2 regions of the Mesorhizobium sp. EU05-FHT14A09 genome follow, and region 2 is predicted to be linked to the other one. Evidence: predicted binding sites of a transcription regulator. Region 2 holds the regulator's gene; the other holds the start of a gene.
What was found. Region 2 encodes LexA, which represses DNA repair genes until DNA is damaged. Its sites were predicted from a motif close to TGTTCNNNNTGTGTTCNG; they were not measured.
Positions count from the first base shown of each region.

Region 1: a site for LexA is predicted at 10,572-10,589, ahead of ssb (single-stranded DNA-binding protein). Genes of this name have one in related genera too.

Region 1 covers NZ_JBYTDF010000002.1:414,242-429,599, forward strand. The annotation lists gene AC3WTO_RS09410 (DMT family transporter) at 1-55, opposite strand, end outside; gene AC3WTO_RS09415 (peptidylprolyl isomerase) at 61-576, opposite strand; gene AC3WTO_RS09420 (peptidylprolyl isomerase) at 600-1,187, opposite strand; gene coaD (pantetheine-phosphate adenylyltransferase) at 1,220-1,720, opposite strand; gene AC3WTO_RS09430 (hypothetical protein) at 1,912-2,046, shown strand; gene AC3WTO_RS09435 (GNAT family N-acetyltransferase) at 2,104-2,577, opposite strand; gene gyrA (DNA gyrase subunit A) at 2,801-5,596, opposite strand; gene AC3WTO_RS09445 (helix-turn-helix domain-containing protein) at 5,868-6,695, opposite strand; gene AC3WTO_RS09450 (hypothetical protein) at 6,798-7,325, shown strand; gene AC3WTO_RS09455 (VOC family protein) at 7,358-7,735, shown strand; gene AC3WTO_RS09460 (MarC family protein) at 7,818-8,447, shown strand; gene AC3WTO_RS09465 (OsmC family protein) at 8,480-8,905, opposite strand; gene AC3WTO_RS09470 (5'-methylthioadenosine/S-adenosylhomocysteine nucleosidase) at 8,951-9,865, opposite strand; gene ssb (single-stranded DNA-binding protein) at 9,929-10,471, opposite strand; gene AC3WTO_RS09480 (ArsR/SmtB family transcription factor) at 10,707-11,021, shown strand; gene AC3WTO_RS09485 (SRPBCC family protein) at 11,018-11,467, shown strand; gene AC3WTO_RS09490 (ATP-dependent Clp protease proteolytic subunit) at 11,588-12,193, shown strand; gene AC3WTO_RS09495 (hypothetical protein) at 12,253-12,552, shown strand; gene uvrA (excinuclease ABC subunit UvrA) at 13,254-15,358, shown strand, end outside.
Region 2 covers NZ_JBYTDF010000002.1:154,939-170,296, forward strand. The annotation lists gene AC3WTO_RS08065 (peptidyl-prolyl cis-trans isomerase) at 1-826, shown strand, start outside; gene trpD (anthranilate phosphoribosyltransferase) at 823-1,833, shown strand; gene trpC (indole-3-glycerol phosphate synthase TrpC) at 1,848-2,660, shown strand; gene moaC (cyclic pyranopterin monophosphate synthase MoaC) at 2,662-3,147, shown strand; gene AC3WTO_RS08085 (molybdopterin molybdotransferase MoeA) at 3,147-4,352, shown strand; gene AC3WTO_RS08090 (hypothetical protein) at 4,457-5,497, shown strand; gene AC3WTO_RS08095 (antibiotic biosynthesis monooxygenase) at 5,553-5,897, opposite strand; gene AC3WTO_RS08100 (LysR family transcriptional regulator) at 6,013-6,900, shown strand; gene lexA (transcriptional repressor LexA) at 7,094-7,816, shown strand; gene AC3WTO_RS08110 (ComEC/Rec2 family competence protein) at 7,843-10,389, opposite strand; gene gltX (glutamate--tRNA ligase) at 10,481-11,902, shown strand; gene gltA (citrate synthase) at 12,080-13,369, shown strand; gene AC3WTO_RS08125 (DoxX family protein) at 13,665-14,057, shown strand; gene AC3WTO_RS08130 (YqfO family protein) at 14,258-14,671, shown strand; gene lpxB (lipid-A-disaccharide synthase) at 14,698-15,358, opposite strand, start outside.

The DNA of each region.
Region 1 (15,358 bases), 260 kb from region 2:
TGGCGATGAAGGCGCCCGCAAGGACGCCGAGAAGCGACCAGAGAGCGCCAGCCATCGGAATTAGGCCTTCACGTCCGCTGCAACTTTCAGCGAGACGATCTTGTCGGGATCCTGCACCGGCTCGCCGCGCTTGATCTTGTCGACATTGTCCATGCCTTCGATGACCTGGCCCCATACCGTGTACTGACGGTTGAGGAAGCCGGCATCCTCGAAGCAGATGAAGAACTGCGAATTCGCCGAGTTCGGGTTCTGCGCGCGTGCCATCGAGCAGGTGCCGCGAGCGTGGTTGACGTTGGAGAACTCCGCCTTCAGGTCCGGCTTGTCGGAACCGCCCATGCCGGCGCGCGACGGGTTGAAATCCTTGCCGCCCGACTTGCCGAACTTCACGTCGCCGGTCTGCGCCATGAAGCCGTCGATAACGCGGTGGAAGACGACGCCGTCATAAGCGCCTTCACGAGCCAGCTCCTTGATGCGGCCGACATGGCCGGGCGCCAGATCCGGAAACAGTTCGATGACGACCTGGCCCTTGGTCGTTTCCATGATGAGCGCGTTTTCGCGATCCTTGATTTCAGCCATTTCTGCTATCCTTTTGATAAAACTCAGTTCTTGTCGGCAGCGATGCGAACCTTGACCATGCGGTCCGGATCCGAGACGGAACCGTTGCTGGCGGCATCGCCCTTCTTGATCTTGTCGACGAGTTCCATGCCCTTCTCGACATTGCCGACAATGGTGTACTGGCCGTTCAGCGACGGTGCCGGCGCGAACATGATGAAGAACTGCGAGTTCGCCGAGTTCGGATCCTGCGCGCGTGCCATGCCGACGACACCGCGTGCATATTTCTCCTTGGAGAACTCGGCAGGCAGGTCAGCTTCCTTCGAGCCACCGGTGCCGGCAAGGCTGGCATCGAAGCCCTTCTTCATGTTGCCGTACTGCACGTCGCCGGTCTGCGCCATGAAGCCGTCGATGACGCGATGGAAGGCGACGTTGTCGTAGGCGCCTTCACGCACCAGCTTCTTGATCTGGGCGACATGCTTGGGCGCAAGGTCAGGCCGCAGGGCGACGACGACGTCGCCATCCTTCAGCGTGATGATCATGGTGTTTTCTGGGTCTGCCGCGAAAGCCTGCGACGCACCGCCGAACAGGCCGGCGAGCACGACGAGGAAAGCGACGAGCTTTTTGAGCTGCATGGAATGATCTCCGAAATATCTAGGGTCTGGACCTATTTCGCGAATTTGGCTTTGAGCGCCCCGGCAACGGCCGCCGGCACAAAGGGACGAATGTCGCCGCCCATCGAGGCTATCTGGCGGACCAATGTGGCGGTAATCGTGCGCACCGACGGGCTCGCAGGCAGGAAGACGGTCTGCAGTTCCGGAGCCATCGTTTCGTTCATGCCGGCCATCTGCATCTCGTAGTCGAGATCGGTGCCATCGCGCAGGCCGCGGATCATGATTGCGGCACCATGCTTGCGGGCAGCATCGATCACCAGGCCACTGAAAGAGACCACGCGGATACGCTTGGCTTCGCTGCCGAACTCGGCGGTTGCGGCCTTTTCGATCAGCTCGGAACGTTCCTCGAAGGAAAACAGCGGCGTCTTCGACGCCTGTATGCCGATCGCGGCATAAACCGTGTCAGCGATCGCCAAAGACGCCTTCAGCACATCGAGATGGCCGTTGGTCAACGGGTCGAAGGAGCCAGCATAGAGAGCGGTGCGTTCGGTCATGATGCTGCTTCTAGCGGGCACCGGGCCGGAACGCAAATGGCCAGCCGGACTGCGGCGTGAACCCTTCGTCAACCATGAACAGCAGATGAACGGCGTGATCACACACGGTTAAAGTCTGTTCACGTACAGATGATCATGCGCGGTGAAACCAATTCACCTTCTGCTCGTTTAGGGAACAGGAGATATAAGTCATGATGATCCTCATGCTCGCCACCGCAATGACCGTAGCCATGCTGATCGCGACCGTTTTCGGCCTGCATCAGGAAGCCGAACGCGTTCGCCTCGACGATCTCGATCGTCGTCATCGTTTCGGCAAACATCGGTGAAGCAATCCCGGGAAAAGCGTGTGACGGTTCTCCGGAATTGAGTAGCCCGCATCGGGTTCAGCCAGCCAGTCGCTTTTCCATATCCACGACAGTCCAACCCGGCCGCTTCGGGTTGGCCCGCCTGCCGGTTTCCCGATAGCCATAGGCCGAGTAGAGTTTGATATTCCGCTCCATTCTGGCGTTTGTGTAGAGCTTGACCAGATGAAGCCCGGCTTCGAGCGCCTGCTGCTCGGCCCAGTCGAGTAGTCGGATGCCGAGCTTCTTTCCCTGGAAGTCCGGCGACACGGCGACAGAAAAAATCAGCATGTGGTCGGCATGTCGTTCAAGCACGATCAATCCGGCCAGCTTGCTTGAAAGCTCCAGCAGCCACACCTGCCCTGCATCGACGCGCGGCCCGTACGCCTCGGTGACGGGGATGGGCGGCGCGCCAAGCAACTGCGTATAGACGGCATAGGCCTGCTCGGTCAGCGCAGCCACCGCCGCGACATCGGATGGTGCTGCCAGGCGGAGAAGAGGATCGTTCTGTTCCATTTGTCTCTCCCGCACTCACTTTCGTCCCAGGTCGCCTGTTCGACACCATAGACCGGATCACAGGCCGCCCAATGCGCCACCGGTCCGACGTCGGTTGGGCAAGATCCGAGATCCAGCCTTCGGCAGGCAAAAAGAAAGGGCGGCTTGAGAAAGCCGCCCTTTCTTAAACAACATGCAATTTCTGCACTTAGGCCGGACGCTTCACAGCCGGCCGCCTGATCGATCAGGCTTCCGTGCCTTCGTTACCGTCACTTGAAGTCGCGTCATCGCTGCCTTCGACGGCATCCCCGTCGCCCGCCTCGTCTTCACCTTGCGGTTCCGAAATGCGCTCCACCGACACCACCTTTTCACCCTCGGCGGTGTTGAAGATGGTGACACCCTTGGTAGCGCGGCTGGCGAAACGGATATCGTGCACGGGCACGCGGATGACCTGACCACCATCGGAGACGAGCATGATCTGATCGTCATTGCCGATCGGGAAGGCGGCCACGAGCGGACCGATCTCGCCGACTTTCGAGACGTCGGTGGCGCGGATACCCTTGCCGCCGCGGCTGGTCAGGCGGAAGTCATAGGACGAAGACCGCTTGCCATAGCCATATTCGGTAACGGTGAGCACGAACTGCTCGTGCTGCCTGAGGAATTCGTAGCGTTCATCGGAAAGCTGAGCTTCCTCCGAAACCTCCTCATTGGTCAGCGCGACCTCTTCTTCTTCGCCGGCACCGGCAAGACGACGTTCCGCGACCGAGCGCTTGAGATAAGCCGCGCGCTCCGCCGGATCCGCATCGACATGCTCGATGATCGCCATGGAAATGGCGCTGTCGCCATCGCCCATGTTGATGCCACGCACACCCTGCGACGAGCGACCGGCAAACACACGCACGTCATTGACCGGGAAGCGGATGCACTGACCGGTATTGGCGGTCAGCAAGACATCGTCATTGTCAGTGCAGGTCTCGACCGCCAGGATGGCATCGCCTTCCTCGTCGAACTTCATCGCGATCTTGCCGTTGCGCTTCACGTCGACGAAATCAGACAGCTTGTTGCGGCGCACGGTGCCGCGCGTCGTGGCGAACATCACATCGAGTTCGCCCCAGCTCGTTTCGTCTTCCGGCAGCGGCATGATGGCCGTGATGCGGTCGCCATTCTCGATCGGCAACATGTTGATCAGCGCCTTGCCGCGAGACTGCGGGTTGCCGATCGGCAGGCGCCAGACCTTCTCCTTGTAGACGATGCCGCGCGAGGAGAAGAACAGGATCGGCGTGTGCGTGTTGGCCACGAACAACCGCGTGACGAAATCCTCGTCCTTGGTCGACATGCCTGAGCGGCCCTTGCCGCCGCGGCGCTGCGCCCGGTAGAGCGACAGAGGCACACGCTTGATGTAGCCCGAATGCGAGACGGTGACGACCATATCCTCGCGCGGGATAAGGTCCTCGTCCTCCATGTCCGAGCCGGCATCGGTGATCTCGGTGCGGCGCGGCGTGCCGAACTCGTCACGCACGGCGATGAGCTCGTCCTTGACGATCTGCTGGATGCGCGCACGGGATGCCAGAATCTCAAGGAAATCAGCGATTTCGGCGCCGATTTTGTTCAATTCGTCGGCGATCTCGTCGCGTCCGAGCGCGGTCAGGCGCTGCAGGCGCAGTTCGAGAATGGCGCGGGCCTGCTCTTCGGACAGATTGTAGGTACCGTCCTCGTTGATGCGATGACGCGGGTCATCGATCAGCCGGATCAACGCTTCGACATCGGCCGCCGGCCAGCGGCGTGTCATCAACTGATCACGCGCCGACTGAGGATCCGGCGCATGGCGGATCAGCTTGATGACCTCGTCGATGTTGGCCACGGCGATGGCCAGGCCGACCAGGACGTGAGCGCGGTCACGCGCCTTGCGCAGCAGGAACTTGGTGCGCCGACTGATGACTTCCTCGCGGAAAGCCACGAAGGCGTGCAGCATGTCGAGCAGCGTCATCACTTCCGGCTTGCCGCCGTTGAGTGCCACCATATTGGCGCCGAACGACGTCTGCAGCGGCGTGAAGCGATAGAGCTGGTTGAGGATGACCTCGGTATTGGCGTCGCGCTTCAGCTCGATCACCACGCGGTAACCCTGGCGGTCGCTTTCGTCGCGGATATCGGAGATGCCTTCGATGCGTTTCTCGCGCACCAGCTCGGCCATCTTCTCGATCATCGAGGCCTTGTTCACCTGATAGGGAACCTCGGTGATGACGATGGCTTCACGATCGCCACGTATGTCCTCGACATGCACCTTGCCGCGCATGACCACCGAACCACGGCCGGTCGAATAGGCATTGTAGATGCCGGTGCGGCCAAGGATCAGGCCGCCGGTCGGGAAGTCCGGCCCAGGGATGATCTCCATCATCTCGGTAAGATCGATGGCCGGATTTTCCATGACGGCGATGGCGCCGTTGCAGACTTCCACCAGATTGTGCGGCGGGATGTTCGTGGCCATGCCGACGGCGATACCGCCGGCACCGTTGACCAGCAGCGCTGGAAAACGCGCTGGCAGAACACGCGGTTCCTGCCCCGAGGCGTCGTAAGTGTCCTGGAAATCGACGGTGTCCTTGTCGATGTCCTCCAGCAACTCGTGCGCAACCTTGGTCAGTCGCGATTCCGTGTAGCGCATGGCAGCCGGTGGATCGCCGTCGATCGAACCGAAATTGCCCTGCCCGTCGATGAGCGGCACGCTCATCGACCAGTCTTGCGCCATGCGCACCAAAGCGTCGTAGATGGAGGCGTCGCCGTGCGGGTGATATTTACCCATCACATCGGCGACCGGGCGCGCCGACTTCACATATTTGCGGTTCCAGTGATAACCGCTTTCATGCGAGGCAAACAGGATACGCCGATGCACCGGCTTCATGCCGTCGCGCACATCGGGCAGCGCACGGCTGACGATGACGCTCATGGCGTAATCGAGATAACTGCGCTGCATCTCCTCGATGATGGAAATCGGTTCGATGCCTGAAGGGCCGTCCGGCCCCTGCGGTGTTTTCTGGTCGGTCAAATTAGATCGCAATCAGCTGGGAATCACTGGCCTCTTATATAGGAAAGCCGCGCCGTTCTCCAATGCGAGGGCTCGCTTTTTCGCTGCCGACCCGATGTTTTCCAGTGCTTATTTTTCAAATTATTTCAAATAGATAAGCAGAGCCGGAAAACGCAACTCAAATGACCTTCGACAGATTGTGGCGACCGTGTGAAATGCGCCTGTCTGCTCACGCAAGGACAACCACGAAATCCCCCTCGCAACAACCTGAGGTCGCGGCGGTTTTTGCCACTCAAGCCGATAGCCGGCGCAGCTTCGGGACAGCCCGTCTGGCCAGCCTGTAACCGGTCGGCGTTTGGCCCATCACCCTTCTGAAACGGCGATTGAACGTCGACAGATCACCAAACCCGACGTCAAAGGCGATTTCGGAAATGGCGTCGCCGGTGGCAAGCAATCGGACGGCGGCGCGATGCAATCGTGTCCTCAGCAGAAACTGATACGGGGTCATGCCGACGATCGCGCGGAACGAACGCAGGAAATGATACGGGCTGGTCGCAGCCTGGTCCGCCAGTTCGGATAGCGAGAGATGCTCCTCGCCATGGGTCTCGATCAGACCTACTGCAGCAGCGACCCGCTTTTCATCGCGCAGGCTGATCTTGGCCGGTATCCGCGAGCCTGACAACGTTGTGGCAGCGCCTGCCAGCCGCAGCGCGATCTCCTCCAGCGCATTGGCATCGGCCTCGTCGCACGCAACTTCGGTATCGGCGAAAAGCGCGGCGAGCTCCCGGCGTGCCGGCAGGTTCGGGACGTCGAACTCCACATGTTTCGCGCCGGGCACATCGGCCACAACGCTTTCCAGCATCTCGGGAGAGAACTGGAACGATAGGCAGCGGTCGCCGCTGCTGTGCTCATGCCCGCATTCGAAACAGGTCCGTGCGTTGCCAAGCAGCAGCGAACCCGGTGTCATCACCGCAGTTCCTTGCCTCGATCGGTAGCGGAAAGTGCCACGCGTAACGGCCGCAATACAAAACGAGCCGTGTTCCTCCTCGAACGGCCGCTCGCCCACCGTCGCCGTACAGACGATGTCGGCCACGCTCCATCCGGCCCCTGTGGCAAGCATTCGCATCTGCTGGCTCATCGCCGCGATTTAGCAATTTTTCCCAAGCCCGGACAGCGGGCCAGCACTACGCCTGTCATGTCTCCTGACAGGTTAGAGGTTACCATGCATCATCAGGACGCTTTCGCCGAAGCCTTGCTGGCACAAGCTCCTTTAGCCACGCACGCCGACAAGCTGGCCCTCTATGGTCGTTTTGTCGGGGCATGGCGCTTCGACGCCAGACGCTGGACGGATGATGGCAAGCTGCTCACGGGCCGCGGCGAGATCCAGTTTGGCTGGACATTGGAGGGACGCGCCATCCAGGACGTCTGGATCCTGCCTGCCCGCGACGCCGGACCGTCACCGGAACTCGGCCCCTGGACGTTCTATGGCACCACGCTGCGGATCTATGATCCCGGCATCGATGCCTGGCACATCCTGTGGAGCGATCCGCGCACGCAATATCACAGCCGGCAGACTGGCCGGGCTGACGGTGCCGATATCGTCCAGATCGGCAACGAAGGCAGTGGCGCCAGGACACGCTGGCGCTTCACCGAGATCTCCGACAACGCCTTCCGCTGGTTGGGCGAACGCGCCGACGGCGAGGAAGGCTGGCGCCTGCAAGTCGAATTCCTGGCGCAGCGGATCGCCTGACACTCCCATTCCAACACAAAGCGAGGTTCAAAATGCTCGACCACGTCTCGATCGGTGTCGCCGACCAGTCCCGTTCAAAGGTCTTCTATGACGCGGTCCTGACGTCGCTCGGTTATTCATGCCTCAGTGAATCACCGGGGTCACTGGGCTATGGCCGCGATCAGGTTTCGCTCTGGGTTCTCGAGGTCGAGCGGCCTGTCCCGGCCGATATGGCGTCCGGCCTTCATTTCTGCTTCGCCGCGCCAAGCCGCGACAGCGTGCGTGACTTCCACACCGCAGCACTTGCCCATGGCGGCGGAGACAATGGCAAGGCAGGCCTGCGCGCAGATTATGGCGACAGCTATTTCGCGGCCTTCGCCATCGATCCGGACGGCTATCGGATAGAGGCGTACTGCGGTGCAGGCATCTAACCCGAACGCTGTCCGCAAAGCGTTGGCAACGCCCTGATATCGCGCTACCAATGACACGGTTGCGCCGAGAGAGGGGAACGGCATGCCGAGCTACGAAAGCCTGTTCAACGCCTTCGTGACATTGCTCGTGACCATCGATCCGCCGGGACTCGCGCCGCTTTTCCTCGCGGTGACGCGCGGCATGAATCGCGAACAGCGCAGCCAGGTGTCGGTTCGCGCCTCCATCATCGGCTTTCTGGTCATCGCGCTGTTTGCCGTCGCTGGCGCCTCGATCCTTTCGGTGTTCGGCATCACCTTGCCGGCCTTCCGAGTGGCCGGCGGCTTCCTGCTGTTCTTCATCGCCTTCGAGATGGTTTTCGAACGCCGGCAGGACCGCAAGGAGAAAAGCGCGGATGTCGCCATCACCAAGGATCACATCCACAACATCGCGGCCTTCCCGCTGGCGATCCCGCTGATCGCCGGCCCAGGCGCCATCTCGGCCACCGTCCTGCTGTCGAGCTCGTTCCAGGGCATTGGCGGGCAGTTGGCGCTGCTCGGCATCATCCTCGCCTGCCTGCTTATCACCTATCTGGTGTTCGTGCTGGCGGAACGCATCGACGGCATCCTCGGACAGACCGGACGCTCGATCCTGACCAGGCTGCTGGGCGTGATCCTGGCCGCGCTCGCCGTTCAATTCGTGGCCGACGGCATCAAGGCGCTGGCAGCGAGCTGATCGATCGAGGATCGGATTACCGCAGCCGCTTTCTATCCGGCAGCGGTATCGACCACTTCAAAATCATGCGTCACCGTCGCCGTCTTGCTCATCATGATCGAGGCCGAGCAGTATTTTTCAGCTGACAGCTGAACGGCGCGCTTGACCTTGTCGTGCGACAGGCCTTTGCCCTTGACGATGAAATGCATGTGGATCCGCGTGAACACCTTCGGGTCGGTCGGCGCGCGATCGGAATCGAGCTCCACGACACAATCCTCGACCTGCTCACGCCCCTTTTCCAGGATGTGCACGACGTCGATGGCCGAGCAGCCGCCGGTGCCGATCAACAGCAGTTCCATCGGACTAGGGCCTGGTGTCTTGCCGTCATCGCCATGCGTCGTGCCGAGAACCAGCTTGTGGCCACTGCCGGATTCACCAACGAATGTGCGGCCCTCGACCCATTTGATACGCGCCTTCATCCCTGCATCCCTACATTTCAGGCATCTTGTATTCTGATGTTCGCCTTACGGCATCTCGGCCAGCAGTGCCTTGACGACACTGGCTGAATTTGTCGACGCCAGTGCCATGAAGGTCGCCATCTGGTTGGCTCCCTCTCCGCCGCCGGCAAGATCGGAAAGGCTGCGCACTGCCAGGAACGGAACGCCGTTGCTGTAGGTCACATGCGCGACCGCCGCACTTTCCATGTCGAGCACCTTGGCATCGAAGGTCTTGTGCACATAGTCACGAAACTCGGCATTGTCGACGAAAGCCTGGCCGGAAACGCCATTGCCGCCGACAATGATCTTGGGCGGCTTGGCGAGACATTTGTTCTCTGGAGCGCAAGCCTGCAGGTCGAGCTTGTCAGCGACCTTTCGAGCGGCCTCCAGCAGGGCCGGGTCGGAGGGGAACCAGAACTTTGTTTCCTCGCCGCCCTTGCGGGTGACAGTTACCGACCGCGGCACGATCATGCCGTAACCGGCAAACTGGTCTTTCGGAAGGAACGGCGGAATTTCGTAACCGTCGCCGACCTTGCGCGCGAAAACCGCTTCCAGATATTCGCCCCACTGATCGGCAACGACGACATCGCCAATGCTGAGCGCTGGGTCGACGCCGCCGGCGATGCCCGAAAAGACCACGGACGTCACGACAAAACGGTCGAGCGCCACTTGCGTGGTCATGGCCGCATTGACCATGCTGACGCCGCTCAGGAACAGCACGACGTCCTTGCCGGCAAGCTTGCCGGTGATGAATTTGCCGCCGTTGATTTCATGTTCGGCGCGGTCGGAAAGATCGGCCTGCAACGCCAGCCATTCGGGCGGAAACGCCGAGACGACGGCAATGCGCGCCTTGTCGTCGAGCCGCTCTGCCGCCGAAACGGCAGAGGACAGCATGGCAAGGAACAGCAGGCCGAACGCCACCACGCGTGCCATTACGCTCATGCCTTAGCTCCTTGCCGGGATGACCATTCAGGTCCCTGGCCCCGCGCGTTCCGGCGCCAGCAATCAGAATGGAATTTCGTCGTCCAGTTCGCGCGAACCGCCGCCACCGCCACCGCCACTGCGATTGCCGTTTCCGCCACCAAAGCCACCGCCGCCGGAGCTGCGCCCGCCACCGAAGTCGCTCGGGCCGGATTGACCGAAACTGTCGCGGTTGCCGCCGGAATAGCCGACCTGGCCGCCATCGCCCTGGCCGCCACGCGCATCGAGCATCTGCAGCTCACCGCGGAACTTCTGCAGCACGACTTCGGTCGTGTACCGCTCCTGGCCGCCTTGGTCTTGCCATTTGCGGGTCTGCAACTGCCCCTCGACATAGACCTTCATGCCCTTCTTCAGATACTGCTCCGCAACCTTGGCGAGCTGGTCGTTGAAGATGACGACGTTGTGCCACTCGGTCTTTTCCTTGCGCTCGCCCGAGTTCTTGTCGCGCCAGCTTTCTGAGGTGGCGACGCGGATGTTCACCACCGGCTCACCCGAGTTCAGCCGGCGAACTTCGGGATCCGCTCCCAGATTACCCACCAGAATGACCTTGTTGACGCTACCAGCCATCACACTTCTCCGCGCTCGTCCGAAACCAGAATTCTCGCCGCACCATATAGGCTGGGGGGCCTGCCCGCCTCCATGGACATGCCCTTTCCCACAAGGTTTTTGTTCTATTTCTGTTCTAAATCCTGCAACCTCTCCTTGTCAAGGAACGCCTGCCAAGGAGCCTGTGCGCCGCAATTCAATTCCTTGCGCGAAAAGGCCCTTGCCAAACGAATAAGTATCCACTTATGTTTTCGGCATGATCGAATCCGAGATCTTCAAGGCCCTGGCCGACCCGACCCGCCGCGCGCTGTTCGAACGGTTGGTCGACGAGGAGATGACCGTCACCGAGCTGCGCGCCGGCACGCCGGTGTCGCAGCCGGCGGTGTCGCAGCATCTTGCTGTCCTTCGCGGCGCCGGGCTGGTGAGCGAACGCCGCGTCGGCCGCAACGCCTTCTACCGGGCCGCCCCAGAGGGGCTGTCGCCGCTGCTTACCTGGATCGAACGTTACCGCGCCTTCTGGCCCGACCGCATCGAAAGGCTGAAGACCGTGCTGAAGGAGATGGATCAATGACCTCACCCGACGACATCGTTGTTGAATGCGATCTGCCGGAAGCGCCCGAAAAAGTATGGCGCGCGCTCACCGAACCGGAGATCGTCGCGGCCTGGCTGATGCCCAGCGACATCAAGGCCGAGACCGGGCATCGCTTTTCGCTCGGCACGCAAAGCCGCATCGACTGCACGGTGCTGGAAGCCGAGCCTTGCCGCCTGCTGCGCTATTCCTGGCGCGAAGCCGACAAAACCAATGCTACGGAAGGGTTCGACAGCGTCGTCACCTTCGAACTGACACGCGCCGCCGGTGGCGGCACGCATCTGCGTGTCGTCCATGACGGCTTCGTCGCCGCGACAACGGCAGTCTGCGGCATCTCAGGTGCCCGCTGCAGCGTCGTCGTCGATGCCCTAAAACCCACCAAAACCCTCGCGGCGGCGAATGCGCCGCAATGGCGCATGGCCGCTTAGCGCCGCGCGTCCATTCGGACGCGCAAAAGGACGCTCTAACACTTTGATTTGGCGCATGATCCTTTCCGAAAATCGATTCCGATTTTCGGGATCATGCGCAAACAGGAAGGAACCAAGACAATGTCCGGTGTCGCCAATCTTGTGCCGATGGTGATCGAACAGTCGAGCCGCGGCGAACGCGCCTTCGACATCTTCTCCCGTCTGCTGCGTGAACGCATCATCTTCGTCAACGGCCAGATCGAGGACAACATGGCCGCGATCATCTGCGCGCAGCTGCTGTCGCTCGAAGCGGACAATCCCGAGAAGGAAGTGTCGCTCTACAACAACTCACCCGGCGGCGTGGTGAGTTCCGGCTTCGCCATCTATGACACGATGCGCTACATCTCCTGCCCGGTCTCGACCGTGTGCATGGGCTTTGCCGCCTCGATGGGCTCGTTCCTGCTCATGGCTGGCGACCCCGGCCGGCGCATCGCGCTTCCCAACAGCAAGATCGTGCTGCATCAGCCGCTCGGCGGCTTCCAGGGCCAGGCTTCGGACATCCAGCGACATGCCGAGGACATACTGAAGACCAAGCGGCAGATGATCGATCTTTATGCCGAGCATTGCGGCCGCACGCGCGAGGAAGTCGAGAGCACGCTCGATCGCGATCATTTCATGAATGCGGAGGAAGCCAGGACATGGGGCGTGGTCGACCATGTTTACGGCACCCGCAAACGGGCGGCGTAAGAAGTCACCGCACATCGCATCTTTCACCACGGCACTGGCCCTGGCGGGTGAAGACACCTATGTTGAACACCATGGTCCTCATTCGTCGCCTGCCACCGTTGTGTCTCGCCGCGCTCGCAGCCGGCCTGCTTTCGACATCGTCTGGATTTGCCGGCGACGCCGGCAAACAGGCGGCAAAGCCGCTGCCCGGCGTCAATGGTGGCTACAGCATTGTCAAGCCGGCGGCCCCGCAACCGGAGCCGGATGACTATGATCCAGCCTCCGGCCGCCAGTTCAAGGTCGGCGATATGGATGTGCGCATTTCCGGTTCGGTGATCGTGGATGTTGGGGCGGGCAATCTTCCCGCGCCACGACGATAGCCGGCGGGTTCTGATGCATCTGCCGCCGGCAGGCTGAAACGCGGCTCACCACAAAAGAACAGCCCCGCCGCTGCCTTGGCATGCGGACGGGGCTTTTTAGGGCTTTACCCAATTTTGCCGGGAGCGTTTTACCGGCTTTGGATTTCGGGTTCTTCGCGGCTCACGGCCGACGACCCGACTTGTGGTCTCTGATTGTAGGGGATCGGCAGGTCACGGTTTGCGCGGAAAGCGCAGCCTTCCTGACACCTATGCCCGCCGTGGCTCCAACGACAGCTGGAGCCTGAAGGGACTGTCCGGTGGGGTCATGCCTCGCTCCTCTGTTGGTTGCTCTTGCTGTCTGCCGAACTCTCACTCGTCTGGTCTGCGGCGCCTCGCAGACCGCCTTCCGGCTCGAGGATCGCCACGGGGCGATCGGTTCAGGCGACGGCTAACCTTGCGCCTTCACTTCCGCAGCGTCAACCGGCAGTCGCCCGATTGCGAAAATTGTGATCGGAACGGTCCGGAACGTCACGTTCTGCTGACATCGCATTGTCAGGAGCGCGTTCGGCCTTTGTTCTTTTTTGCTTGCTCGCCCGCGCGAAAGACGCTTAAACGCTCATGATCGCCCGAGAGTCTCGATCTTGCGGCAACAATACCCATATGAACGGACGGCGGCTGGGGTCGCCGATCCGAAACATTGCTAGCTGAGGCGGCGGAGCGGCATGGCCGACCATAAGTACATTTCCATTCGCGGCGCGCGCGAGCACAATCTGAAGAACGTCGATCTGGACCTGCCGCGAGACAGCCTCGTTGTAATGACCGGCCTGTCCGGCTCGGGCAAATCGTCCCTCGCCTTCGACACGATCTATGCCGAGGGGCAGCGTCGCTACGTCGAAAGTCTTTCGGCCTATGCCCGCCAGTTCCTTGAGATGATGCAGAAGCCGGACGTCGACCAGATCGACGGTCTGTCGCCCGCCATCTCGATCGAGCAGAAGACCACCTCGCGCAATCCGCGCTCGACGGTCGGTACCGTCACCGAGATCTACGACTACATGCGCCTGCTGTTCGCACGCGTCGGCATTCCCTATTCGCCAGCCACCGGCCTGCCAATTGAGAGCCAGACGGTTTCGCAGATGGTCGACCGTGTGCTGGCCCTGGAGGAAGGCACGCGCCTCTACATCACCGCCCCGATGGTGCGTGGGCGCAAGGGCGAGTACAAGAAGGAACTGCTGGAGCTCCAGAAGAAGGGCTTCCAGCGCGTCAAGGTCGACGGCACCTTCTACGAGATCGCCGACGTTCCGGCGCTCGACAAGAAATACAAGCACGATATCGACGTCATCGTCGACCGTATCGTCGTGCGTGCCGACCTTGCCACCCGCCTGGCCGACTCCATGGAAACCGCGTTGAAGCTGGCTGAAGGGCTGGCGGTTGCGGAATTCGCCGATCGGCCCCTGCCGGCGGCAGCGACGGCGGAAGAATCTGCCTACAAGTCGAAGAACGAGACGCACGAGCGCATTCTTTTCTCGGAAAAGTTCGCCTGTCCGGTTTCCGGCTTCACCATCCCGGAAATCGAGCCGCGGCTGTTCTCCTTCAACAATCCGTTCGGCGCCTGCCCAACCTGCGATGGCCTCGGCAGCCAGCGTGCCATCGACGAGAACCTCGTCGTCCCGGACGACAACATCACCTTGCGCGATGGCGCGGTGGCGCCTTGGGCAAAGTCGACCTCGCCCTACTATTCGCAGACGCTGGAAGCACTGGGCAAGGCCTACGACTTCAAGCTCGGCGACAAATTCAAGGATCTGAAGGACGACGCCAGGCAGGCTATCCTGCGCGGCACCGGCGAGCGTGAAGTCACCTTCAACTATGATGACGGCCTGCGCTCCTACAAGACCACCAAGACCTTCGAAGGCGTGATCCCCAATCTCGAACGGCGCTGGAAAGAGACGGAATCGGCCTGGATGCGCGAGGAAATCGAGCGCTTCATGGCCGCCACTCCCTGCCCCGCCTGCGCCGGCTATCGGCTGAAGCCGGAGGCGCTGGCGGTGAAGATTGCCGGCAGGCACATCGGCGAGGTCACCGAGCTCTCGATCCGCAAGGCCGATCTCTGGTTCAATGAACTGCCGGCGCAGCTCAACGATAAGCAGAACGAGATCGCTATCCGCATCCTGAAGGAAATCCGCGAGCGGCTGCGCTTCCTCAACGACGTCGGTCTCGACTACCTGACGCTGTCGCGCAATTCCGGCACGCTTTCGGGTGGTGAAAGCCAGCGTATCCGTCTTGCCTCGCAGATCGGCTCCGGTCTCACCGGCGTGCTTTATGTGCTGGACGAGCCGTCGATCGGCCTGCACCAGCGCGACAATGCACGCCTGCTGGAGACGCTGAAACACCTGCGTGATATCGGCAATACGGTGATCGTCGTCGAACACGACGAAGACGCCATCCTCACCGCCGACTATGTCGTCGACATCGGCCCGGCGGCAGGCATTCACGGCGGCCGCATCATTGCCCAGGGCACGCCACGCGAAGTGATGGCCAACCCGGCCTCGATCACAGGCAAATATCTGTCCGGCGAGCTTGAAGTGGCGACGCCTGTCGAACGGCGCCCAGGCAAGAAGGGCAAGCGCGTCAAGGTTGTCGGCGCGCGCGGCAACAATCTGAAGAACGTGACCGCCGAATTCCCGCTCGGCACCTTCACCGCGGTGACTGGCGTCTCCGGTGGCGGCAAGTCGACCTTCCTGATCGAGACGCTGTTCAAGGCCGCGTCCCGCCGCATCATGGGTTCGCGCGAGCACCCGGCCGAACATGACCGCATTGAGGGCCTGGAATT
Region 2 (15,358 bases):
GCCGGAAGTGGTGAAACCGGTTGCCGAAGTGTCGGATCAAATCCGCAAGGAACTGGCCGTCAACGAAGCGAGCCGCATCCTGCTCGACACCCATGATTCCTACGAAGACGCACGCGCCGGTGGTTCCACCATGCAGGAATCCGCCGACAAGCTGAAACTGAAGGTGGTGCCGATCGAGGCCATCGATCGTACCGGCCAACGCCCGGATGGTACAGTCCTCGCAGGCCTGCCGGAATCGGTATCGCTCATCCGCGCAGTGTTCGATGCCGAGCAGGGCATCGAGAACGAAGGGCTGACGACCGCCGACAATGGCTATGTCTTCTACGAGCTGAACGGCATCACCCCTGCCCGTGACCGCACGCTGGACGAAGTGCGTCAAAAAGTGGTCGCCGACTGGACCGAGGCTGAGGCAGAGAAGCGGCTTACCGCCAAGGCCGACGAACTGGAAAAGCGCGTCAAGGCAGGAGCCACCCTCGACACCGTCGCCGGTGAGCTGAAGCTCGAAAAGCAGACCAAGCGCGGCTTGAAGCGTGAAGCCGATGACGCAGATTTCGGCAAGGAGGGCACAGCGGCTGCTTTCGCCATCGCCGAAGGTGGTTCGGGCATCGTCTCGGCTCCCACAGGCACGGCCAAGATCCTGTTCAAGGTGGCGGAAGTGTTCGAACCGGCTGCTGCCGATCCCTCGGCCGTTCCTGACGATGTCAAGAAGTCGTTCGCATCCGGCATGTCGGACGATCTCCTCGAGGAACTGGTCGCGCAATTGCAGTCGCAGTTCAGCGTCAAGGTCGACCAGGTGGCGATCGAGCAGGCCCAGCAGATCCAATGAGTGCGCTGAAACCCCATATCGCCAAGGTTGCAGCAGGCAAGACACTGTCCTTCGAGGAAGCGCGCGAGGCCTTCGACATCATCATGTCGGGTGATGCCACGCCCGGCCAGATCGGCGGTTTCCTGATGGCGCTGCGCGTGCGCGGCGAAGCCGTCAGCGAGATTTCCGGCGCGGTGGCGACCATGCGCGACAAGATGCTGCGTGTCGAGGCACCAGCAGGTGCGGTCGATATTGTCGGCACCGGCGGCGACGGCTCGCATTCGCTCAACATTTCCACGGCCTCCGCCTTCGTCATCGCGGGCGCAGGCGTGCCCGTGGCCAAACACGGCAATCGCGGCCTGTCTTCGCAGACCGGCTCGGCCGATGTGCTGACCGGGCTCGGCATCAAGATCGACCTGACGCCAGAAGCGATCGGGGATTGCATCGCCAAGGCTGGCGTCGGCTTCATGTTCGCGCCATCGCATCATCCGGCCATGAAACATGTCGGCCCGGTGCGCGGCGAGCTTGGCACCCGCACGATCTTCAATCTGCTTGGCCCCCTTTCCAATCCGGCCGGCGTTGGCCGCCAGATGGTTGGTGTCTTTGCGCCGGAATGGGTCGTTCCGGTCGCAGAAGCGTTGAAGGCGCTGGGAGCCGATCATGCCTGGGTCGCCCATGGCGATGGCTATGACGAAATCACCACGACTGGCGAGACGGATGTGGCCGAACTGGTCGGCGGCGCGATCCGTACTTTCAAGTTGACGCCGGAGGCGGTCGGGTTGAAACGCCATAGCAAGAAGGATTTGCGCGGCGGCAACGCCAGCTACAATGCCGAAGCCTTGCGCAAGCTGCTTTCCGGAGCACCGGGGGCCTATCGCGATACCGTGCTCATGAACGCGGGCGCAGGCCTTGTGGTCGCCGGCAAGACCGCGACACTGGAAGACGGCGTGAAACAGGCCGCAGCCGCGATCGACACCGGCAAGGCCAAGGCGGTGTTGGAAAAACTGGTCAAGGTTTCCAACGAGTAGGTCAGGATCGAACGATGGCCGATATCCTGCGCAAGATCGAGGCTTACAAGCGCGAAGAGATCGCCGCTGCCAAGGCGCGTCTGCCGCTGGCCGAGCTCAAGGCACGCGCCGCCGATGCCGACCGTCCACGTGGCTTCCTGGCCGCACTGGAGGCCAAGCGTGCTGCCGGGGCGTTTGCGCTGATCGCGGAGATCAAGAAGGCAAGTCCATCCAAGGGATTGATCCGAGCCGACTTCGATCCACCCGTCCTTGCGAAAGCGTATCAGGCCGGCGGTGCCGCGTGCCTTTCGGTTCTGACCGATTCACCCTCCTTCCAGGGTGCGCCGGAATTTCTGACCGCGGCCCGCGCCGCTGTTGCTCTTCCGGCCCTGCGTAAGGATTTCATGTTCGATCCCTATCAGGTCTATGAGGCGCGCGCCTGGGGCGCCGATGCCATCCTGATCATCATGGCGAGTGTCGACGATCGATTGGCGGCGGAACTTGAAGACACCGCCTTCTCGCTCGGCATGGACGCACTGGTCGAAGTCCACGACGAGGATGAGACGCAGCGCGCCTTGAAGCTCAAGTCGCGCCTTCTCGGCATCAACAATCGCAACCTGCGCACGTTCGAGACCAGTCTGGAGACATCGGAGCGGCTGGCGACGATTGTGCCGGCCGATCGGCTGCTGGTCAGCGAAAGTGGCATTTTTACCCATAACGACTGCCGCCGCATGGAAACAAGCGGCATCGGCACCTTCCTTGTTGGGGAAAGCCTGATGCGGCAGGTCGACGTGACGGCCGCAACCCGCGAGTTGCTCGGGCTCGATGCCAGAGCAGAGGCCGTCTGACATGAGCGGAAACGCCCTCACCCATCTCGGTGCGCAGGGCGAAGCGCACATGGTCGATGTCGGCGACAAAGCCGAAACGATCCGCACCGCGGTGGCCGAAGGTTTTGTTTCGATGCAGGCTGCAACACTGGCCATGATCCTCGATGGAAATGCCAAGAAAGGCGACGTGCTGGGGACTGCCCGCGTCGCCGGGATCATGGCTGCGAAGAAGGCGCATGAACTTATTCCGCTCTGCCATCCCTTGCTGCTGACCAAGGTCTCGGTCGATATCGAGCCAGAACACGCCCTGCCCGGCCTGAAGGTCACGGCGCTCGCGCGTGTCACTGGAAAGACCGGCGTCGAGATGGAAGCCCTGACCGCGGCCTCGGTCGCCTGCCTGACCATCTACGACATGGCCAAGGCGGTGGACCGCGCCATGATCATTTCCGGTATCAGGCTGGTGGAGAAGACCGGTGGAAAGTCAGGCGACTACAAGGCGGGCGCCTGATGTCGCTGGTTCCGGTCGAGGAAGCTTTACAACGACTTTTGGGCGATGCGGAGCCGCTCGGGGCGGAAACCGTTGCGCTCGCGGATGCTTTTGACCGGGTGCTGATGGCGCCGCTGGCGGCTCTGCGCACGCAGCCGCCGTTCGATGCCTCCGCGATGGATGGCTATGCGGCGAAGGCTGCCGATGTCGCAACGACACCAACGACGCTGAAGGTCATAGGCAGCGCGCCGGCCGGCCGCGGGTTTCACGGCACCGTAAGCACCGGCGAGACCGTGCGGGTCTTCACCGGCGCCCCCTTGCCCGCCGGCGCCGACACCATCGTCATCCAGGAGAACGTGCGCGATCTCGGCAACGGGATGATCGAAGTTCAGGAGCCCTCGTCCGAGGGACGCAATGTCCGCCGTAAGGGCCTGGATTTCAATGCCGGCGATGTTTTGCTCAAGAAAGGGCGCGTTCTCGACGCCGCAGCGTTGTCGCTTGCCGCTTCTGCCAATCATCCGGCGCTCGCCGTGGTGCGTCGGCCACTGGTTGCCATCATCGCCACCGGCGACGAATTGTTGCTGCCCGGCAGCGCGCCGGGACCTGACCAGATCATCTCGTCAAACGCCTATGGCGTGGCGGCTGCCGCGCAATCCGTCGGCGCGCATGCGCTGGACCTCGGCATTGCCCCCGACAACAAGGACGCGATCGCCGCCGCGGTCCGGCAAGCTGTCGATGCCGGCGCCAACGTGATCGTCACTCTGGGTGGTGCTTCTGTTGGAGACCATGATCTCGTCCACGAGGTGTTGACCGGCGAAGGCATGACGCTGGACTTCTGGAAGCTCGCCATGCGCCCCGGAAAACCGCTGATGTTCGGGCGGATGGGCGCAGTCCGCTGCATAGGATTGCCCGGGAATCCCGTGGCCAGCCTCGTCTGTTCGCAGCTTTTCCTGAAGCCATTGCTCGCGCGGCTCGGCGGAAGGCCTTTCAGCCAGGATATCCGCGAAGCACGGCTCACGACCGACATGGCCGCAAATGACCGCCGCCAGGACTACATCCGTGCCCGAATCGAACAGGATGGCGACACACTGGCGGCGACGCCGTTCGGCGTGCAGGATTCCTCGATGCTGCGAACGCTCTCGGAAGCCAACGGATTGATCATTCGTCCGCCGCATGCGCCTGCCGTCAAAGCCGATTCGATCTGCAAAGTATTGATGCTGCGCTGATCCGACGTTTTGGCTTCGGCCGATGGATAGCCGGCAGAGGCCCTGACCGTCATTCACCAGGGCTCGATGATCGAGTGCTCGCGGATGGCGAGCGGGAGGGGAATTTGGTTCCGAAAGAACAGCCTTTGCCGCCCCCTGCACAAGATCACCGCGATTATCTCGGAGCCGTTCAGGTGCTGGGTCTGGCGGGGCTGTGTGCGATTGGCTCGGAACTGCTGGCAGCTTATGCCGAAAACACTGGGAAAATAGCCGCCGTTCTCTTCGCATTGATTTTCTTTGCAGCACTCTACGGCGCCCCGGCATTGCTCGCGCGTGAAGTCGCCCGTCGACTCGGATGGGGTTGGCCGTCGCTGCTCTTGCTCACGCTTGCGCTGGGTATTGCCCAGGCATGCCTGATTGATCAGTCTCTCTTCAGTCAGGATTATGTCGGATACGAGGGCTGGGCAGAATCCCGGCAGGCGGCTTTTATCCCAGCACTATCCGTCAGTGCAAATCAGGCATTCAATTTCATCATCGGCCACGTAATTTTCAGCTTCGGCGCACCGATCGCGGTTGCGGAAGCATGGCGACCCGATCGTGCCCACAGGCCCTGGCTAGGGCCTGTGGGCATAGCGATTGCCGCTATAGCTTATGCGGGTACCGCGGTGCTTATCGCCTCGGAACCAGATTCCCGCAGTGCCTCGGCGGCACAATTCACCATATCCGCTGGTCTGGCCGCCGCATGTGTTGCAGCCGCGTGGGTTGTAGGAAGAAATTCCCGACTGAAATTGGACCTGGCGAGAGATATCGCGGCGCCCGCCCCGCTTTTCGTCTTTGCGCTGACCCTCCTGCCAGCCCTCGTATTGGCGAGCGATATCTTCGGGGAAAGCTGGGATGGCTTCCTCTTCAACGTCGTTGCTACCGCTGTCATCGGCGGACTCATCTGGCAGCAAGCGCGGCGACCAGGCTGGGATACCCGCCATATCGCCGCCATTGCCCTGGCTTTTCTGGTGAGCAGAGGCGTGCTGGCATTCACCTATTTTCCGCTGGCGGGTCAGGTGGAGCCATTCGCCAAATATGCCCACAATGTCGCCATGATGCTGGCCGTGCTCATAGCCGGCTGGTTTGCATTACGCCGGTCCAAGTCAAAGCAGCCAACTTCCTGATGGGCGTGGCAGACGCATTGCGCGTCAAAACGTGACGTCGCCGGTGACCAATCGGCTACGCCCTTTTTGGCAGGACAAGATCGCCGACCGTATAGGTATGGAATTCACATTTCGAGACGGCATCCAGTTTGCGGAATTTTTCCGCGAACACGGGATCGGAGAAGAACTCCTCGACATTGCCGGCGCCCTGGATCGCTTCGACATTGACGACGGTTTCACCGTCGGTGCTCCTGGCGAGTGTGCTCCACAGAAAGCCCTTCTGGCGTTCGGCGACGTAGTGCACGACATCCTGGATGATGGCGAAAGCTTCTTCCTGCTTCCCCGGATGGGCATGGATAACGTTGACCACGAAGGTCGTCGGCTGCGGTGAGGCCGAAAAGCCTGCGGTGAGTTTGCTCATGAAAGTCTCCATCTGACGATCGCGGCTGTCTTGCCGCGGCGTCCTCTGGATATTCAGGACAAACAGGCAGATAAATATTCTCGCATTCTCATAACTAACGAAGAAAATTCCGCAATTGGACAGACTTGGAACACTCGGCATCTTCGTGCAGGTCGCGGAAGCCGGAAGCTTTATCGGCGCAGCGCAGCGACTCGGCCTCACTGCTTCCGCTGTCGGCAAAGCCGTCGCGCGCCTTGAAAACGAAATGGGTGCCCGGCTCTTTCACCGCTCCACGCGGAGCATGGCCCTTACTGAAGAGGGAAGCTTCTTCCTTGCGACATGCCGGCGCATCCAATCGGAATACGAACAGGCGCAGGTCCAGCTTTCGAGATCGCAGGTGACCCCGCGCGGGCAGCTTCGTGTTTCCCTCCCGCTCGCGGGCATGCTGTTGATGCCGACAATGTCGGCCTTCATGGAACGATATCCGGATATCAATCTCGACCTCGATTTTACCGACCGGCTCGTCGACGTCATCGAAGAGGGCTTTGATGCGGTGATCCGCACCGGAGATGTCGGGGACACGCGCCTGATGAGCCGCAAGCTCGGCACTTTCCGGCATAAGATCGTGGCAGCGCCGAAATATCTCGCCGAAAACGGCACACCCGAGACGCCGGAAGACCTCCTCAAACACCGTTGCCTTCATCATCGCTATGCGAATTCCGGGCGGCTCGAACCCTGGCCCCTCATGCGCGATGGGCGCGATGTGAAACTCGATCTTCCCGTGACCACCGTTGCGAGCACGCTGGAGCCATTGATCTACCTCGCCGAGCGATCTTTCGGCGTCACTTGCCTGCCGCCATTCGCGGTATCGACCGAACTGGCCCAGGGCAAACTTGTATCGCTGCTGACCGATTATCTTGGCGAAACCGGAACCTTCCGCATCCTGTGGCCAACAAGTCGCCACCTCTCGCCCAAGGTCCGTGTCTTCGTCGACTACATGGTCGAAAATCTGTTTGCTGATTAAGTGCGAGCGGCGCGCCTTCCTGGATTCCACGACGCGACCTCGCGGAACAAGAAGCAGCCATCCCCGCCGTTACGCTGAACAAAGGGTCAACAAATTCATTAAACTTTAAATGGTTGCGGAACACAAATGGAACAGATAGTGTTTGTTCCGGGTTTGTTTTTCTGATTCCGGTTCCGTTCCACGGAGGGTGGCGATGCTGACACGCAAGCAACACGAGCTTTTGCTCTTCATCCATGAGCGGCTGAAGGAAAGCGGGATTCCACCGTCCTTCGACGAGATGAAAGAAGCGCTCGATCTGGCGTCGAAGTCGGGCATCCACAGGCTGATCACCGCTCTGGAGGAGCGCGGCTTCATTCGCCGCCTGCCAAACCGGGCCCGTGCACTCGAGGTGCTGCGCCTCCCCGACTCGATCGCTCCTGGCCTCAATGCGGCCAAGAAGTTTTCACCGGCCGTCATCCAGGGCAGCCTGGGTCGCACGGTACCCAAGGAGCCGCAGCGCCTGCAGGCTCCCAGCAATGACGACGACGCTACCGCCGCCGTTTCCATCCCGGTCATGGGACGCATCGCGGCTGGTGTGCCGATCGACGCCATCCAACATCGAACGCATTCGATTTCCGTGCCGCCGGACATGATTTCGGGCGGCGAGCACTATGCCCTGGAAGTCAAAGGTGACTCCATGATCGAAGCCGGTATCTTCGATGGCGATACGGTCATCATCCGCAATGCCAATTCGGCCAATCCGGGCGAAATCGTCGTGGCTCTCGTCGACGAGGAAGAAGCGACGCTCAAGCGTTTTCGTCGCAAGGGTGCCTCGATCGCGCTGGAGGCTGCCAATCCCGCCTACGAGACCCGCATTTTCGGCCCAGACCGGGTCAAGGTACAAGGCAAGTTGGTCGGGTTGATCCGTCGGTATTGAAGCGCGGACCTTAGTCAATTAGCCGGCTATTTATCGTTTTTATGAACGACATCAGCGTTGACGGCAGTCCGGGAAGGTATCTTGTCCGGCCTGCCTTTGGACTTGTACGCCTTTTCCGGCCGCGGCGGTAATCCCCTCGCCTCGCGCGTAAAGCCTCGTTGCATGTGCCAGGGTCGATCCTTGGTATCGAGCGCGAACGAGATATTAGCCGGCTTATCTGCAGAGGCGTTAAACCATACTGCGGCACTGCCGACGCGGGCGAGATCCTGCTTGGTGACAACCACGACTGCGGGATCGTTGCAGGGGTCGGGGGCGGTTGCATCGTCGATGACAATAAGCGACGCAACCGCGCAGGCCGATTTGGCAGACTCGGTGCTGGCGGCCGTCACCACGACGGCACCTGACAGGTGACGGGCAAAGCACAGCCGCCGAGCGCACAGGAATGGCGTTCCGAGGGGCATATCGAGCGCATTTTCAACAGTCAGATCGACGTCACCCGAAACATCTTCGGGTAAGATTGTTGTCTCCAGATTGAGCGCCCTGCGCCAGTTGTCGAACGTAAACGGATTGGGTCGCGCCCTGCTGACCGCTATCTCGTCGCCGCCGATTGGCAGAGCCACAAGGCGCGCGTCCTCGGAGATCAGCACATCGGGTGTTTCGACATTGCCCATCGTCAGCAGACCGGCAAGCGCAAAAGGTAAGGCCAGCAACCGCAACCATGTCGTCGTCATCGCGCCGATGGCGAGCGCGGCGGTGACGAAAAGCACCGATTGCGTCGAAACCAGACCAACACCATCGACAGGCGAGCGCGCGGAAATCCAGTCGGCGATTGCCATCATGACCGTAAGTCCCTTTCCCATCGCATAAAGGAACGGTCCATCGGCGCCAAAGGGCATCGCGAGTGCGCTGAGTACGGCCGCCGGCATGACGACAAGCGAAACCACCGGCATGACGGCCAGATTGGCAAACAGGCTAAGCGGCGACACCCGCTGAAAATGCCAAACCGCGAACAGCGTTGTCGCAAGGCCGGCCACGATCGAGGTTGCGGCCATTGCGCCAACTGCGATCAAAGACTTATGCGCGAGAAAACCAACGAAAGAGCGCGCAGGCGGTGCGGCTACGGGCATCACTTCACGCCGTTGAGCCCAGGCCGCGTAGGCGCCGATCAGCGCAGCGGTCGCTGCAAACGACATCTGGAAAGACGGACCAACCACCTCATGCGGCGCGGTCAGGATGACGATCACCGCCGAGATTGCCAGATTGCGCATCGACAACGCCGCACGATCGAACAGCACCGCGATCAGCATCACCGACAACATGATGAAGCTGCGTTCTGCCGCCACCACCACGCCGGAGATCGCAAGATAGGCGGCGATCGAACAGAGAGCAGCGAAAGCGGCATACTTCTTGACCGGCCGACGCGCAGAGAAATCGGGAAACAGCGCGAACGCCCCGCGCAACAGCAGCATTATGGTGCCTGCCACCAACGCCATATGCAGGCCGGATATCGAGATGATGTGATAGATGCCCGTCCGTCGCATCGCTTCATTGACAGAATCTGGAATACCGGCGCGCACGCCGACGATCAGCGCTGCGGCGATCTCTCCTTCCGGCCCGCCGATCGAAGCACGAATGCGATCTGCAATCGTCTCGCGTGCGGTCTCGACGGCGACAGACAGCCGAGTGGCGAGCGGTGCCGTTTCCTCTCCCGGAGAGACAAGCCTGGGCTTGCCCATGAAGAAGCCGGTCGCGCCGATCCCGTCGAAATAGCTTTCGAAGGAAAAATCATAGCCGCCAGGTCGCACCGGGCCGGCGGGCGGCATCAGTCGAGCGTAGCCGGACACGATCGATCCGGCACGGATATCGGCTGGCATTGCCAGCGCTGACAGCCGTACGCGTTGGGGCTGATAGCGCAGCTTGGGCCGCTCGGTGCGTATGACGTCCAGCGTCAACCGCGTCCGCCCGGTTGCCGTTGGCTCGACGGAGATGACCCTGCCGGTCACACTGGTCGACACCTGTGCTCCCAGCGTATCGCCAGGCATGCGCCATGTCTCGACCTTGCCCGCAAGGATGCCGAGCACGAGGAGCAGTATCGCCATCGCCGCAAGGTGCACACCAGGGCGGGAGCGCGAGAGCAATGTGATGACCGCCAGAACCAGGCTGCTGGCGATCAGTTGCGGGAAGGCCGGTTCTGCATCGAGCCAAAAGTAGACCGTCGCCCCAGTTGCCAGAAAAACCGGCACGAACAGGAAGGCAACGCCACGATCGAACTCCAACGCAACCGCGCCGGCCAACAGAGCGCGCGGATCTCGACCGATCAGCTTTCGCAAGCCTGGCCAGCGGACCATCGGCCATGACGGATCGTCAGCGGGAACGGCTGTGGCTTCGGAACGCAATCTTCGCCGTTCCGCGATCAGATCGTCGAGCGCTGACGGCATTTCGATCGCCGGCGCGTCCGCCGTCACAGCAGTGGCGCCATCGGCGTCAGCCGCAGAAGACGCGAACAGAAGACGCTCGTTGATGCCTTGTTCGGCATCAGCGTCCCCTCGCCCAACCCTCCCCGGTCCAGCCATCGGGCCTGCCCCTTGCGCCCCTGACCTCCTATGCTACATGAACGCCCAAACAACGAAAGTCCGCGCATCTGCGCTTCTCCCCGAGAGTTTCATGTCCGATCAGGTCGTCACCCGTTTCGCTCCCTCACCCACCGGTTATCTGCACATCGGCGGCGCACGCACTGCGCTGTTCAATTGGCTGTATGCCAAGCACACCAATGGCAAGATGCTGCTGCGCATTGAAGACACCGATCGCGAGCGCTCAACCGAGGCCGCCACTGCCGCCATACTGGAGGGGCTGACCTGGCTGGGCCTGACCTGGGACGGCGAGGCTGTCTCACAGTTCCAGCGTGCCGCACGCCATCGCGAGGTCGCCGAGGAACTGGTGCGGTTGGGCAAGGCTTATTATGCCTACGAGACACCTGCCGAGCTCGACGCCATGCGGGAAGGCGCCCGCGCGCAGGGATTGCCGCCGCGCTACAATGGCCATTGGCGCGACCGCGACGCTTCCGAGGCGCCGAAGGGTGTTGCCGGCGCTATCCGCATCAAGGTGCCACGCGAGGGTGAGACCGTCGTCGACGATCTCGTGCAGGGTGAGGTGCGCTTTCCAAACAAGGATCTCGACGACTTCATCATCCTGCGTTCGGACGGCATACCGACCTATATGCACGCAGTCGTGGTCGACGACCATGACATGGGCGTCACCCACATCATTCGCGGCGACGACCATCTGACCAACGCTGCGCGTCAGACCGCGATCTACCGCGCCATGGGCTGGGATGTGCCGAAGATGGCACATATCCCGCTGATCCACGGCGCCGATGGGGCCAAGCTGTCCAAGCGCCATGGCGCGCTCGGGGTCGAAGCCTATCGCGCCATGGGCTACCTGCCCGAGGCGCTGCTCAACTATCTCGCGCGTCTCGGCTGGAGCCATGGCGACGACGAGGTCATGTCGATCGCGCAGATGGTGTCGTGGTTCGACATCGGCGACGTAAACAAAGGTGCCGCTCGTTTCGACTTCGCCAAGCTCGAGGCGCTGAACGGCGTGCACATGCGCGGCATGGAGGATGCGGCACTGACCAAGGTGTTTTTCGACACGCTGCCCCATCTGCCGAATGGCGAGGCGCTGGCCGCCCAGCTGGACGAGCAGAAGAAGGCCCAGGTGCTGCAGGCGATGCCTGGCCTGAAGGAACGCGCCAAGACGTTGGTCGAGCTCGCCGACAGCCTCTATTTCATCGCGGCGCAGCGCCCGCTCCAGCTCGACGAAAAGGCAGCCTCCTTGCTCGATGCTGACGCTAAAGCGGTCCTCAAGGCAGTGCTCGGCCATTTCCAGGCACTCGACGAATGGACCGTCGCCACGACCGAAGCCGCCGTCCGCGCTTATGCCGAGACAGCTGGCGTCAAACTCGGCAAAGTGGCGCAACCGTTGCGCGCCGCCCTCACCGGCCGCAGCACGTCGCCGGGCGTCTTCGACGTGCTGGTAGTGCTTGGCCGGGACGAAAGTCTTGCTCGCATCGCCGATCAAATCGATTAGGAGTTCTGGTCCAAGAACTTTAGCATTGAAAGGTTTCTTTTGCGGTGCAACATTGCCGCCGGATCAATCAGCCCTAATTATTCCGGCGGCTGTAATCTCGTGCATTTCAAGGGCTTGTGGCGTTCCGCGTAACGGAACGTCTTGGCCTGCAGACAAGGGAACAAGAAGGAGTTTGCGATGACCGGACAGACGGCAAAACTGGAACTCGGTGGAAAGACGCACGAGTTCAAGGTCCGAAGCGGTTCGGTCGGCCCGGACGTGATCGACATCGGTGCACTTTATTCGACCACCGGCGCTTTCACCTACGATCCCGGCTTCACGTCGACGGCGAGCTGTGAGTCGGCGATCACCTATATCGACGGTGATGCCGGCGTGCTGCTGCATCGCGGCTACCCGATCGACCAGCTCGCCGAGCATGGCGACTTCCTGGAAGTCTGCTACCTCCTGCTGTATGGCGAACTGCCGACCAAGGCGCAGAAGGACGATTTCGACTACCGCGTCACGCGCCACACCATGGTGCACGAGCAGATGACCCGGTTCTTCACCGGCTTCCGTCGCGACGCGCACCCGATGGCGGTGATGTGCGGCGTGGTCGGCGCCCTGTCGGCCTTCTATCACGACTCGACCGACATTTCCGACCCATACCAGCGCATGGTCGCTTCGGTACGCCTGATCGCCAAGATGCCGACCATCGCGGCCATGGCCTACAAGTACCATATCGGCCAGCCCTTCGTTTACCCGAAGAACGAGCTGAACTTCGCCGCCAACTTCCTGCATATGTGCTTTGCGGTGCCTTGCGAGGAGTACAAGGTCAATCCTGTTCTGGCGCGCGCCATGGAGCGCATCTTCATCCTGCATGCCGACCATGAGCAGAACGCCTCGACCTCGACCGTGCGCCTCGCCGGTTCCTCGGGCGCCAATCCCTTCGCCTGCATTGCCGCCGGCATCGCCTGTCTGTGGGGCCCGGCACATGGCGGCGCCAACGAGGCCGCGCTCAACATGCTTTCCGAGATCGGCAGCGTCGACCGCATCCCGGAATACATCGCCCGCGCCAAGGACAAGAACGATCCGTTCCGCCTGATGGGCTTCGGCCATCGCGTCTACAAGAACTATGATCCGCGCGCCAAGATCATGCAGAAGACCACGCATGAGGTGCTGGGAGAGCTCGGCATCAAGGACGATCCGACGCTCGACGTGGCGATCGAGCTTGAGAAGATCGCGCTGACCGATGAGTATTTCATCGAAAAGAAGCTTTATCCGAACATCGACTTCTATTCCGGCATCACGCTGAAGGCGCTGGGCTTCCCCACCACCATGTTCACTGTGCTGTTCGCTGTTGCGCGTACCGTCGGCTGGATCGCGCAGTGGAAAGAGATGATCGAGGATCCGCACCAGAAGATCGGCCGTCCGCGCCAGCTCTACACCGGCGCGCCCGAGCGCGACTATGTGCCCATCGCCAAGCGCTGACCGTTCACGCCTCGAGCGTTTCCGTTTTTGAAGTTTCGCCGCCCCTGATGCCAATCGCATCAGGGGCGGTTTGCTTTTGTCGGGAACGCAAAAGAGCGATCTTGCGGGCAAGCCCCATGCACAGCCGGCACGACGCAGACCTCACGACACGGTCAACAACAGTTGATTTGAGACAGCCCTCATGTGACCGGGCGCCGGTGGTTAATGCCACGAATCCCCGTTAGGTGCGGAATTGGCAGCACTCGCTGCATTTGAGATCACCCGCAACCATTCAACCAAGATATTGAGGGATACTATGCAATTTGGTTTTCTGCAGTCCTGGGCGCCGCAGCTGCTCAGCATCCTGCGCATCACGACCGCAGCCACCTTCCTGACGCACGGCACCATGAAACTGCTCGGCTGGCCGGCTCCATTCCCTTACCCGCTGAACGGCCTCACCACGACAGCTGCCGTGCTGGAAATCATCGGCGGCCTGCTGCTCGTCGTCGGCCTGTTCTCGCGCCCGGTGGCATTCATCCTTTCCGGCCTGATGGCCTTTGCCTATTTCATTGCCCATGCACCGGAAAACTTCTTCCCGGCGCTCAACGGCGGCGAGGCTGCGATGCTGTTCTGCTTCGCCTTCCTCTACATCGCCGCGGCAGGCCCCGGTCCTTGGAGCGTCGACGCCGTGCTCGGCAAGAACAAGTGACGTCGTGCTGACATAGCAGATGTGAAAACAGCCGGCCCGTGCCGGCTGTTTTTTGTTGGACAGGCTCCAAACGCTCCTGACTCAAGCCTGTCAGGATAGAGCGGATAATCTCGGATTGTTCCTTCGCTCATGGAGAGCTCGCCGAGATGTTGAACGCCTTCGAAACCCGATCAGCCAGCCTGCAGCCCGTCCTACTTGTGATGTTTCAGGCGCCGCCCGAAGACGTCGACCGCATCATGGCCGAGGTCACCGCGATCATCCCGCTCGTCATGGGCAAATATGACAGCAATTCCTATCAGTCGGCCGAGGGCATGGAACGGTATCGCCCGTTGCAGGGCGCAGCAGCCGGGCCGGAAACGGAGCTGCGCAAGCGGCCCGGTGTCGTCGAGGTGTTTTTTGAAATGCCTCAGGACCAGTTGCTGGCCGAGCGTGTGATCGAGGCAATCTTCCAGGCTCACAGTTACCAGGAACCTGTGATCCGCCTCCAGGCGATCCTGAGCAGCCGGTCAAAGGGCTTTGACGACAGTCGTAATCCGAACCGTTGGTGGAACACCACGGGTGACTGGAAGAAAAACACCGAGCCCGCTACCGCTCCATCCGGCTCGGCAAGCTAGGCCGCCGGGATCAAGACACCACCAGATCAGCGACGCTTGTCGATTTCCGCCAGGACCACAGCTGCTGCGATCTCGCCTGCCGGGAGGTCGGTCGCCATGCGGCGGCGCACTTCGGCGAATCCGTCCTGCTGCCAGGCACGCATGCCACCGTCCGACCACAAGGCCTCAATCTGGCGGGCCAGGTTCTGCGGCCGCACATAGATGTCGTAGAGTTCGGTCACCAGCGCCCGGTCGGCAATGAGATTCGGCAACAGTGCCGACCAGGTGGTGATCAGCTTCTGCAGCAATTTGGCCACGGGATCGAGCTTGTAGGTCGACACCATCGGCACGCCTGACAATGCCAGTTCCAGCGATACGGTGCCGGAAGCGATCAGCGCTGCGTCGGCCTCGCCGAATGCCTGCCATTTGCGCGTGGCATCCAGGATGATTTCCGGCTGCTGCGGCCAGGACGAAACGGTGGTTCGCACGAACTCGGCGACATGCGGCACGGTCGGCAGCAACAGCCGCATCCTGTTGCCGCGCTCGGCGAGTACCGCGACGGTTTCCCCGAATGGCTCCAGCAGCCTTTTCACCTCGCCACGCCGTGATCCTGGCAGAAGCAGCAATGTCTTCTCCCGGCCTTCGTCAAGGTTCCGGGGGGTGTTCTGCACGGCAGCCGCGCGCAACACGCCAGCATCGTGGCTCAGC